Regions from separate parts of the Streptomyces sp. NPDC005408 genome, predicted to be linked through region 2. Evidence: riboswitches for the same ligand, from Rfam matches in the RefSeq annotation. Region 2 holds a riboswitch; the other holds the start of a gene.

Region 1 (6,156 bases), on a different contig from region 2:
CTTCACGAGAGTGTGGCCGACCCCGCGAGGGAGACGATCGGCTACCGAGGGCCGACCGCGTGTGCGGCGGCGGGCATCACCTACCGCCAGCTCGACTACTGGGCGCGCACCGGGCTGGTCGAGCCCAGCGTGCGGCCGGCGTACGGATCGGGAACCCAGCGGCTCTACAGCTTCCGCGATGTGGTCGTCCTCAAGATCGTCAAGCGTTTCCTGGACACCGGAGTCGCTCTGCAGAACATCCGTACCGCGGTGCAGCATCTGCGGGCGCGTGGCTTCTCGGACCTGGAGCGCATGACGCTGATGAGCGACGGTGCCACCGTCTACGAGTGCTCGTCGCCCGACGAGGTCGTCGATCTGCTCCAGGGCGGTCAGGGGATCTTCGGGATCGCCGTCGGCGTGGTCTGGCGGGATGTCGAGGCGGCGCTGTCGCAGCTGCACGGCGAGCTGATCGACACCGGCGAGACGCTGATCGGGAACAACCCCGCGGACGAGCTGGCCAGGCGCAGGCGCGACCGGGCCGTCTGAGCGCCGCGGCCGACGAGGACCCGCTCTGGTTGGGGCCATTGTCAGTGGCGTAGGGCAGCATCGGAGATGTGAGATCCGCGCCGACGATTCTGCATCTGGACATGGATGCGTTCTTCGCCGCCGCCGAGCAGGCGGCGAAGCCGAGTCTGCGCGGAAAGCCGGTGGTCGTCGGCGGGCTGGGGCCGCGTGGGGTCGTGGCCACCGCCTCGTACGAGGCGCGGCGCTTCGGGGTCCACTCCGCGATGCCGATGGCGCAGGCCAGACGGCTCGCGCCCAATGCCGCGTATCTCGTGCCCCGCTTCTCGCTCTACCGCACAATCAGCGAGCAGGTGATGGAGCTGCTGGGCAGGCTCTCACCGCTGGTGGAACCGCTGAGCCTGGACGAGGCCTTCGTGGACCTGGAGGCGGGCGGCGCTGCCGACGACTCCGCCTCCGCCCGGGCGACCGGCGAGCGATTGCGCGCGGACATCCGCGCGTTCACGGGTCTCACCGGGTCCGTCGGCCTCGCCGGATCCAAAATGCTCGCCAAGATCGCCTCCGAGCAGGCGAAACCCGACGGTCTGCTGCTCATCGAGCCGGGTACGGAGCGTGAGCTGCTGGGGCCGATGTCGGTGCGGACGCTGCCCGGGGTCGGCCCGGCGACCGGGGAGCATCTGCGGCGGGCCGGTATGACGACCGTCGCCGAGCTCGCGGAGGCGGGCGAGGACGAGCTCGTACGGCTGCTGGGCAAGGCGCACGGGGCCGCGCTGTTCCGGATGGCCGTGGGGTACGACGACCGGCCGGTGGTCGCCGAGCGGGACACGAAGTCGGTGTCGGTCGAGGACACCTTCGATGTGGATCTGCACGACCGGGTGCGAGTGCGGATCGAGGTGGAGCGGCTCGCCGACCGATGTGTGCAGAGGCTGAGGGCGTCAGGTCACTCGGGGCGGACCATTGTGCTGAAGGTGCGGAGGTACGACTTCTCGACGCTGACGCGTTCGGAGACGCTGCGCGGGCCGACCGACGATCCCTCGGTGGTGCGGGAGGCCGCCGGGCGGCTGCTGGAGGCCGTGGACACCACGGGCGGGGTACGGCTGCTGGGGGTGGGCGTCACCGGGCTCACCGACTACACCCAGGAGGACCTCTTCGCCCAGGCTGCGGCCGAGGAACAGGCCGCAGCTGAGGAGCATGCTGCCGACGAGCCGGCCGGATCGGCACACGATGCGGCGCCGGGCGACCGCGAGGCCCATGAGGGGGACGTGGCGGGCGTTGCGGAGCCCGTGGCGCACGCGGAGCGGCGCTGGGCGGCCGGGCACGATGTACGGCATGCCGAGTACGGGGCGGGGTGGGTGCAGGGCAGCGGCGTCGGACGGGTCACCGTGCGCTTCGAGGAACCGGGGTCGCCGCCGGGACGGGTACGCACCTTCCGCGTCGACGACCCGGATCTCGAGCCCTCGGACCCGCTGCCGCTGGTGCCGCTGCCCACGGATCAGGCCGTTGCGGAGCAGGGCCCTGGTCAGTCCTCCTGGCCCGCGACGCGGCCGAAGGAGGTGTCCCCGGACGGAGTCGGCGTCTCGGGTGCCTCGGAGAGATCGAGGCCGTAGTGGTGATAGAGCTGCAGCTCCTGCTCCGGGGAGAGATGACGGCCGACGCCGAAGTCCGGCGCGTCCTTGATCAGCGAGCGTTCGTACGGGACATGCAGGGTGTCGTCGACCACCTTGCTGGGCTCCAGCGGGACGAAAGCGTCCCTGCCGAACAGGCCGGTGCGCACAGCCGCCCACTCGGGGACGCCTGTTGCATCGTCGAGATAAACCTCGTCCACAGTCCCGATCTTGGTGCCGTTGCGGTCGAACGCCTTGCGGCCGATCAGGCTGCGCGGATCGATGTCGGTCTGCACGGTCCCTCCAATAGGTCGCAACTGCTGTTTAAATACTACAAAAGTGCACATCGAGGCTGTCGGCCACTTGAGCGATCGGTGCGAGGCCGCGCTGGTAGGCTGGCAGGCGGCTGCTGACCCCGTGCGGGAGAGTCCACCGGTAACACTCCGGCGGCGCCGAAGGAGCAAATCCTCCCCGGAATCTCTCAGGCCCCTGTACCGCACGGACGAGGTCACTCTGGAAAGCAGGGCGGGCGTCGACGGCATCCGCTCTCACCGACGGTGAAAGCCGGTGTGCCCCCGTGCGCGCCGGTGAAGCTCTCAGGTTGAGATGACAGAGGGGGAGGCCGTCCGGGCATCCGCGCCGTGATGCCCCTCGCCGGTCGTGTCAGACCAGGAGGCCTCCTAAATGACCGCCAACCGCATTCCGCTCTCTCAGCTCGAGCAGGGCATCCCCTTCGAGCAGCGCCACATCGGGCCCGACGCCGAGGCCCAGGCCAAGATGCTGGCGCACGTGGGGTACGGCTCGCTCGACGAGCTGACCGCCGCCGCGGTGCCTGACGTGATCAAGAGCGCGGAGGCGCTGAACCTCCCGGGCGCGCGCACCGAGGCCGACGTCCTCGCCGAGCTGCGCACCCTGGCCGACCGTAACCAGGTCCTCGCGCCGATGATCGGCCTCGGCTACTACGGCACCTTCACACCGCCGGTCATCCTGCGCAATGTCATGGAGAACCCGGCCTGGTACACCGCGTACACGCCCTACCAGCCGGAGATCTCCCAGGGCCGCCTCGAGGCGCTGCTCAACTTCCAGACGATGGTCGCCGATCTGACCGGCCTGCCCACCTCGGGCGCGTCGCTGCTCGACGAGGGCACGGCCGCAGCCGAGGCCATGTCGCTCGCCCGCCGGATCGGCAAGGTCAAGAACGGTGTGTTCCTGGTCGACGCCGATGCTCTGCCGCAGACCCTCGCGGTGATCGAGACCCGCGCCGAGCCGACCGGTGTGGAGGTCGTCAGCGCCGACCTGAGCGAGGGCATCCCCGCCGAGATCGCCGAGCGCGGCGTCTTCGGCGTACTGCTCCAGTACCCCGGCGCCTCCGGTGCCGTCCGTGACCTCAAGCCCGTCATCGAGCAGGCGCACGAGCTCGGCGCGATCGTCACCGTCGCCGCCGACCTGCTGGCGCTGACCCTGCTCACCTCGCCCGGCGAGCTGGGAGCAGACATCGCGGTGGGCACCACGCAGCGTTTCGGCGTCCCGATGGGCTTCGGCGGCCCGCACGCCGGTTACATGGCCGTCCGTGACAAGTTCGCGCGCAGCCTGCCGGGACGGCTCGTCGGAGTCTCCGTCGACGCGGACGGGAACAAGGCCTACCGGCTCGCGCTGCAGACCCGTGAGCAGCACATCCGCCGGGAGAAGGCCACCAGCAACATCTGCACCGCCCAGGTGCTGCTCGCCGTCATGGCGGGCATGTACGCCGTCTACCACGGCCCCGACGGCCTGCGGTCTATCGCGCAGCGCACCCACCGCTACGCGACGCTGCTCGCCGAGGGACTGCGGGCCGGTGGCGTCGAGGTCGTGCACGGCTCGTACTTCGACACCCTGACCGCGCGCGTGCCCGGCAAGGCCGCCGAGGCGCTCGCCGCCGCCCGCGCGGGCGGGGTCAACCTCCACCTCGTCGACGCCGACACCCTCTCGATCGCCTGCGACGAGACGACCGGACGTACGGAGCTGGACGTTGTCTGGGCGGCCTTCGGTGTCGAAGGCGACATCGAGGCGCTCGACGCGGCGACCGCGGACGCGCTGCCGCAGGGTCTGCTGCGTACGGACGACTACCTCACCCACCCGGTCTTCCACGCGCACCGCTCCGAGACGGCGATGCTGCGGTACCTGCGCAAGCTCGCCGACCGGGACTACGCCCTGGACCGGGGCATGATCCCACTCGGGTCCTGCACCATGAAGCTGAACGCGACCACCGAGATGGAGCCGGTCACCTGGCCGGAGTTCGGGCAGATCCACCCCTTCGCCCCCATCGAGCAGGCCGCCGGATACCTCACGCTCATCCATGAGCTGGAGGAGCGCCTCGCCGAGGTCACCGGTTACGACGCGGTGTCCATTCAGCCCAACGCCGGTTCGCAGGGCGAGCTCGCCGGTCTGCTGGCGGTGCGCGCGTACCACCGCGCCAACGGTGACGACCAGCGCACCATCTGCCTCATCCCCTCCTCCGCGCACGGCACCAACGCCGCCAGTGCCGTGATGGCGGGCATGAAGGTCGTCGTGGTGAAGACCGCCGACGACGGCGAGGTCGACATCGAGGACCTGCGCGCCAAGATCGAGCAGTACCGCGACGAGCTCTCGGTCCTGATGATCACCTACCCGTCCACGCACGGTGTCTTCGAGGAGCACGTCGCCGACATCTGCGCCCAGGTCCACGAGGCCGGCGGCCAGGTGTACGTCGACGGCGCCAACCTCAACGCACTGGTGGGGCTCGCCAAGCCGGGCAAGTTCGGCGGCGACGTCTCGCACCTCAATCTGCACAAGACCTTCTGCATCCCGCACGGCGGCGGCGGTCCGGGCGTCGGTCCGGTGGGTGTGCGCTCGCACCTCGCCCCCTACCTCCCGAACCACCCGCTCCAGCCGGCCGCGGGCCCCGAGACGGGTGTCGGTCCGATCTCGGCCGCTCCCTGGGGCTCGGCGGGCATCCTGCCGATCTCGTGGGCGTACGTACGTCTCATGGGCGGCGAGGGCCTCAAGCGCGCGACGCAGGTCGCCGTGCTCGCGGCCAATTACATCGCCAAGCGTCTTGAGCCGCACTACCCGGTGCTCTACACCGGCCCGGCCGGTCTCGTCGCGCACGAGTGCATCGTGGATCTGCGGCCGCTGTCGAAGTCGACCGGCGTCAGCGTCGACGACATCGCCAAGCGACTGATCGACTACGGTTTCCACGCGCCGACGATGTCCTTCCCGGTGGCCGGCACGCTGATGATCGAGCCCACGGAGAGCGAGGACCTGACCGAGATCGACCGCTTCTGCGACACCATGATCGCGATTCGCGGTGAGATCGAGAAGGTCGCCTCGGGCGAGTGGCCCGCGCAGGACAATCCGCTGAGCAACGCCCCGCACACCGCGGCGGCGCTGGGCGGCGAGTGGGAGCACCCGTACAGCCGCGAGGAGGCGGTCTTCCCGGCCGGGGTGAGCGCCGCGGACAAGTACTGGCCGCCGGTGCGCCGGATCGACGGTGCGTTCGGCGACCGTAACCTCGTCTGCTCCTGCCCGCCGCTGGACGAGTACGACAACTGACGGACAGCGCCGGACAGGCAGCGCGCATGCGTCAGGGCCGGTGCGGAGATCAGTCTCCGTGCCGGCCCCTTGTCGTAAACGGACGGCGCTGTGAGAGAGGGCTCTACGCGGCCGTCATCACCTGCCGGTGCGGCGCGATGATCTGCCCGTCCGGCAGCAGCTCGCCGGTGTCCTCGAAGAGCAGGACGCCGTTGCACAGCAGGCTCCAGCCCTGCTCCGGGTGGTGCGCCGTGAGGCGCGCGGCTTCCCGGTCGGCTGAGTCGGATGTCGGGCAGGCTGGCTGGTGCTGGCACATGGCTGGGTTCTTTCGCTGCGTTGTGTCGACTGTGACTGTCCTGCGGCTCGATGAGCTGTTCATGGCCGCCCCCCGTATCTGTCGGTCCGATCCCAGTGTTGCCCCACGGGCGTCAATCCGCAGGGATTTCGCGGCAGCTCTTCTTACTGGTTAATGACGTATCACCCGGGCGGACGGTTCAGCTCA
Region 2 (6,156 bases):
CGTCCACGAACTCCCGCTCGCGCAGCGCCAGCGCCTGACCCCGGACGATCCGTCCCATGTACGGCCAGTTGAAGAAGCCGATGACGAAGATCAGTACGAGGAGGTGGAGCGGCAGGCCTTCCAGGCCGAAGGCGCCGCCCTGCAGCGTGGCGGAGATGGCGATGGCGAACAGCAGCAGCGGGAACGCGAGGAACGTGTCCATCAGGCGGCTGATGACCGTGTCGACCCGTCCACCGTAGTAACCGGCGACGACACCGAGGATGGTGCCGATCGCGTTGGAGAGAACCGTGGCACCGAAGGCGACCACCAGGGACACCCAGGAGCCCTCGAGGATGCGGGAGAAGATGTCGCGGCCGAACTTCGGCTCCACACCCAGCGGGTGATCCCAGCTCATTCCGCCGAAGTCCCCCTTGGGCAGGGTGGTGTTCGGGTCGATGAGGTCCTGGTGGAACTGGTTCGGGTCCAGCCCGAGCATCGACTGGATCGGTCTCGAGAGCGCGGCCATCAGGATGAGCAGCACCACGACGATGCCGCCTGCGACGGCAACCTTGTCGCGCTTGAAACGCGTCCAGGCGATCTGCCCGAGCGAACGGCCCTCGATCTGCTTGGCCTCGACGCCCTTCAGTACTGCCTCGGGCGCAACGTCGGTCTGCGATCCAGTGGTGTCTATGGGTGCGGTCATCGTCCCTCGTGCTTGCCCGTGTCGGCGGTTGCCGACGGTGCGCTGGCGCCCGCACCGGGTCGACGGTGCGGGCGTCTGGCTGCCGTATTACGTGTGGTGCGGGTAGTTCAGGTGGGAGGGGCGCTGTGAGCCATAGAACTCAACTGCACACATGTCCGACGCCCCGCGCCTGCCGGGAGTCTTCAACGCTCTCGCGATCACCCGCCAGCCCCCCCGGGGAATGTTTGCTCAAACGTGATGAGGGGAGGGGGTTTCCGTTATACGGACGGAGCCACCGACTGAGCGGAACGCCAAATACCGCATACAGGACAAAAGTTGACGGATGCCCTGCCATGCGGACAGTGGCGATTCATTCGATTGCAAGGCCCTATGAACCTTGGGAGCGCACAATCCCATCCCGAACAACGGTGCGGAGCATAGAAATAGGTCAGTCTCAGCGAGCGTGGGGCGGGGGGTAGCCGTAGCCGCCGCCGGCCGGTGAACCGCCGTGGGCGTCGCGGTCGTAGAAGGGCCGGGCGTTCGCCCGCAGCCACATCGTCACCGGGTCGTACTCGTCGGACATCGCGACCGTGGAGACCGGCAGCCCGTCCGGGACCGCGGCGATCGACTGCTGCATCATCGCCCGCACCGTGTCCACGGACTGCCTGCTCGTGTCGTACAGATCGAGCCCGATGGCGAGATACGGAGCGCCGAGCGCGGGCTGCACCCAGGCGCGGCGCAGCGAGCGGACCGCGGAAGTGCGGTGGGCGTTCTGCGAGAGCAGGCCGTAGAAGTGCGGGATCTCGATGGCCGGTTCGGACAGCCGCAGCGGGCCGGCGGGCATCCGGTCGAGGCCCGTGGCGATCCGGCGCAGATCGAGCCAGGGGATGCCGACGCCGCCGCCGGGGGCGTGCGGGTTGAGCCAGATCCCCCAGCGCTCGGGGTACAGGGCGCGGGCGATGTCGGGGCCGCTGATGACTTCGTGCGCGCGGTTCCAGCCGGAGACGGAGAGCTCCTGGGCGGAGGTCACGCACGGCGCGTAGCCGATGCCGTCGACCTCCATGTTCCCGTACTGGGCGTCGGGCGAGCCGGCCTGGCCGTGCCAGAGCAGCATCCAGAGTCTGCTGCCCGCGGGGTCGGCGATCGCCTGCAGCAGGGCCTCGTACGCGTCATAGCGTCCGGGTGTCACCTGCCGCAGCATGTGCTCGACCTGCCCCGCCGCCGCGGTGCCTGACGCACTCACCCTGGGTTCCGCCCCTCTTAGATCGACCGATCCAGCTTAAACGGCAGTCCTGACAACGACTTGACCACTACACGTGCTGTCGTAGGTAGAAGGGCCGCACTCGCTCAAGCATCCACTCTCCGACTGGGTCCTGCGCGACATCCAGAAGTACGAGATTGACCGCCCAGGGCACCTGGACCCGGCCGAGCGCCCGGCCGAGCGCGTCCATCGGGGCGTTGCGGTCCGCGCCCTCCCAGGAGGAGACCTGGACGCCGATGAACAGGGTCGGCGCGTCGCCCTCGATGGAAGCGAGCGCGCGGCGGGCCGTCAGCACGACCCCGGAGGACTCGAACTCGCCGGCCGCGGCGGCCAGGAAGTCCACCGGCTCCTCCTGCCAGTCCGGTTCGAAGAGGCGGACCCGGCCGCCGCTCGCGGGACCGTCCAGGGGATTGCGGCCGGCGCGGCACAGTTCGGCGACGGCGGGCGGCGGCAGCGGGGCGCCGACGGTGCCGCCCGGGTTGACGGCGATGCCGAGCTGCGGGGGCAGTCCGCGGGCGAACTCGCGGGCGGGGGCGACGGTGAAGGACATATGGCTGCCGACGCAGGCCATGAACTGCTGCTCGGAGCTGAAGACCGGGACGTATGCGGCCCCCTCGATCTCCATCGTGGGCAGATCGAGATTCGGGTGGTCGGGGCTGCCGCCGCTGGGCAGCGGCACCCAGACCTGGCTGCGGCCGAGCACCTCGACGAGGCGGCCACCGGCGGAGGCATTGCCGAGGGATGCGGCGAGCACCTCTTCGAGCTCGTTGACCGGCCAGCCGCCGTAGGGATGCGGATGGGCGTGCTCCGGTGTCTGCATGTGCGGTCCTTCTCCCCCGGCGTCGTACGGTCTGCGCCACCGACCCTAATGCCGCGCGCCGGTGGACCCGCCTGGGGCTCCGCCCCGGACCCCGCGCCTCAAACGCCGGCTGGGCTGATTTTAGGCGCCCCCTCCCCCGGCTTACTGGAAGCCGACCCGGCCCAGCGTGCCCGCCGCGTCGCGGTCGAGCAGGACCGCCGAAGCGCAGCCCGCCGGCAGCCGGCCCGCCTCCGCGGCGGCGATCAGGCGGCCCACCGCGCGCCGGTGCCGGGCGAAGGCATAGCCGGAGACTCCCCGGCCGCGCTCCCGCTGCCCCGCGCGGGCGACCGCGGGGGTCACGTCGAGCAGCACCAGATGGAGTCCGCTGCCGCGGCGGCGCGCCTCGCGGGCCAGCCAGCGCCGTACCCAGGCCTGGGTACCGCAGTCGTGCACGACGACGCTCTCGCCGGAGCGCAGCGCGCGCCGCAGTCCGGCGTAGTGGGCGATCCGCACCAGCGGGCGGTAGACGGCGTACGGCAGCAGCCGTGGCATCCGGGCGTCCCACCGGTCGCGGGTGTCCTGCGAGTCGATGCCGCGGCCGCTCGCCGCACGCCGGATCAGCGTGGACTTTCCGCTGCCGGGCAGACCGGAGACGACCACCACGTCACCGGCGGCGAAGACGAGGGTGCGCGGGCCGCGCCCCGAGCGGTCCCTCAGATCACGCAGCACGGGCGCGGGCGCCCCCAGCAGCCGCCGGGCGGGCACGTCCGGCCGGGCCGACACCCCCGCGGTCGTCGCATAGGCCTCGGACCGCCGCAACGTCATCACCCTCCCCCATGTCCGGGTCACCCACCCTTGCCCATGAAGTGTAAAGAAACGGTAATGCGGCACAACCGTTTTGCAGCCGAGGCCCGCCGGGGACCGGCCGAGAGCCTCGGACCCCGCTCCGCCACGATGCGTGCAATGATGTGCGCGCCAACTGCATACCGGCCGCTTGAATCCACGCGGGAGAGTCCTGGCCACTGTGTGCGCCGGGCGCCGAAGGAGCAAGTCCCTCCCTTGAATCTCTCAGGCCCCGTACCGCGTGTGATGAGGCAGATCTGAAAAGCGAGCCGCCACCGAGCGGCTCCACCCAAGGTGCAAGTCGCAACCACCTGTACGTGCGGTTGCGACGAACCTCTCAGGTTCCGATGACAGATGGGGAGGATCGTCCTCGTCGGCCTGCCCTGGGAGCCACATCTATGAGCAACGCCCCCCGTCTCACTGCCCTCGACGCCCTGCACCGGTCGCTGGGCGCGACCATGACCGACTTCGCGGGCTGGGACATGCCGCTGCGGTACGCCAGTGAGCGCGACGAGCACAACGCCGTCCGCACCAAGGCGGGACTCTTCGACCTCTCCCACATGGGCGAGATCACCGTCACCGGTCCCAAGGCCGCCGATCTCCTCGACCACGCGCTGGTCGGCAACATCGGCTCCGTCGGCGTCGGCCGCGCCCGCTACACGATGATCTGCCGCGAGGACGGCGGCATCGTCGACGACCTGATCGTCTACCGCCTTGGCGAGAGCGAGTACATGGTCGTCGCCAACGCGGGCAACGCCCAGATCGTCCTCGACGCGCTGACCGAGCGCTCGCAGGGCTTCGACGCCGAGGTCCGCGACGACCGTGACGCGTATGCCCTGATCGCCGTCCAGGGCCCCGAGTCCCCCGGCATCCTGAAGTCGCTCACCGATGCCGACCTCGACGGTCTCAAGTACTACGCGGGTCTGCCCGGCACGGTCGCGGGCGTCCCCGCCCTGATCGCCCGCACCGGCTACACCGGCGAGGACGGCTTCGAGCTCTTCGTCGAGCCCCAGCACGCCGAGAAGCTCTGGCAGGCGCTGACCGAGGCCGGTGCCCCGGTCGGTCTCATCCCCTGCGGACTCTCCTGCCGCGACACCCTGCGCCTGGAGGCGGGCATGCCGCTGTACGGGCATGAGCTGACGACCGCGCTGACCCCGTTCGACGCTGGCCTGGGCCGGGTCGTGAAGTTCGAGAAGACCAGCAACGACGGGCGCTTCGTGGGCCGCGAGGCCCTGCAGGCCGCGGCCGAGCGCGCCGAGACCAACCCGCCGCGCAAGCTCGTCGGTCTGATCGCCGAGGGCCGCCGGGTCCCGCGCGCCGGTATGCCCGTCGTCGCCGGCGGCGAGGTGATCGGCGAGGTCACTTCGGGCGCCCCGTCGCCGACTCTGGGCAAGCCGATCGCCATCGCCTATGTGGACGCGGCGCACGCCACGCCGGGCAGCGAGGGCGTCGGCGTCGACATCCGCGGTACGCATGAGCCGTACGAGGTTGTCGCGCTGCCGTTCTACAAGCGCCAGAAGTGATCTTCAGCACCACCCCGCCCGTTCACCAGCACTCCCCCGCGTACAGGAGAATTCAGGCCATGAGCAACCCCCAGCAGCTGCGCTACAGCAAGGAGCACGAGTGGCTGTCGGCCGCCGAGGACGGCGTGTCGACGGTCGGCATCACGGAGCACGCGGCCAACGCGCTCGGCGACGTGGTGTACGTACAGCTCCCGGAGGTCGGTGACACGGTGACCGCGGGCGAGACCTGCGGCGAGCTGGAGTCGACCAAGTCCGTCAGCGACCTGTACTCCCCGGTCACCGGTGAGATCGTCGCCGCCAACCAGGACGTCGTGGACGACCCGTCCCTGGTGAACTCCGCCCCCTTCGAGGGTGGCTGGCTCTTCAAGGTGCGCGTCGCGGAGGAGCCGAAGGATCTGCTCTCCGCCGACGAGTACACCGAGTTCTCCGGCTGACCACGACCGTAGGGATCGCCTGATGTCGCTTCTCAACACCCCTCTCCACGAGCTGGACCCGGACGTCGCCGCCGCTGTCGACGCCGAGCTCCACCGCCAGCAGTCCACCCTCGAGATGATCGCCTCGGAGAACTTCGCTCCGGTCGCGGTCATGGAGGCCCAGGGCTCCGTCCTCACCAACAAGTACGCCGAGGGCTACCCCGGCCGCCGTTACTACGGTGGCTGCGAGCACGTCGATGTCGTCGAGCAGATCGCCATCGACCGCATCAAGGCCCTCTTCGGTGCCGAGCACGCCAACGTGCAGCCGCACTCGGGCGCCCAGGCGAACGCGGCCGCGATGTTCGCGCTGCTCAAGCCGGGCGACACGATCATGGGCCTGAGCCTGGCCCACGGCGGTCACCTGACGCACGGCATGAAGATCAACTTCTCCGGCAAGCTCTACAACGTGGTCGCCTACCACGTGGACGAGCAGACCGGCCAGGTCGACATGGCCGAGGTCGAGCGCCTCGCCAAGGAGTCCAAGCCGAAGCTGATCGTGGCCGGCTGGTCCGCGTACCCGCGTCAGCTGGACTTCGCCGCCTTCCGCCGCATCGCGGACGAGGTCGGCGCGTATCTGATGGTCGACATGGCCCACT

What was found. A riboswitch is a leader RNA that binds a small molecule or an ion and turns the genes downstream of it on or off. The one in region 2 is predicted to bind glycine.
Region 1: linked by a shared signal. The riboswitch ahead of gcvP (aminomethyl-transferring glycine dehydrogenase) and the one ahead of gcvT (glycine cleavage system aminomethyltransferase GcvT) in region 2 are both predicted to bind glycine.

The regions. Positions count from the first base shown of each region.
Region 1 covers NZ_JBEXEX010000049.1:40,197-46,352, reverse strand. The annotation lists gene ABZS64_RS31585 (MerR family transcriptional regulator) at 1-525, shown strand, start outside; gene ABZS64_RS31580 (DNA polymerase IV) at 594-2,108, shown strand; gene ABZS64_RS31575 (PRC-barrel domain-containing protein) at 2,021-2,401, opposite strand; glycine riboswitch at 2,516-2,612, shown strand; gene gcvP (aminomethyl-transferring glycine dehydrogenase) at 2,790-5,675, shown strand; gene ABZS64_RS31565 (DUF5999 family protein) at 5,779-5,970, opposite strand.
Region 2 covers NZ_JBEXEX010000015.1:61,348-67,503, reverse strand. The annotation lists gene ABZS64_RS16750 (ABC transporter permease) at 1-682, opposite strand, end outside; gene ABZS64_RS16745 (enhanced serine sensitivity protein SseB C-terminal domain-containing protein) at 1,116-1,904, opposite strand; gene ABZS64_RS16740 (enhanced serine sensitivity protein SseB) at 1,972-2,742, opposite strand; gene ABZS64_RS16735 (AAA family ATPase) at 2,884-3,546, opposite strand; glycine riboswitch at 3,717-3,814, shown strand; gene gcvT (glycine cleavage system aminomethyltransferase GcvT) at 3,963-5,087, shown strand; gene gcvH (glycine cleavage system protein GcvH) at 5,147-5,521, shown strand; gene glyA (serine hydroxymethyltransferase) at 5,544-6,156, shown strand, end outside.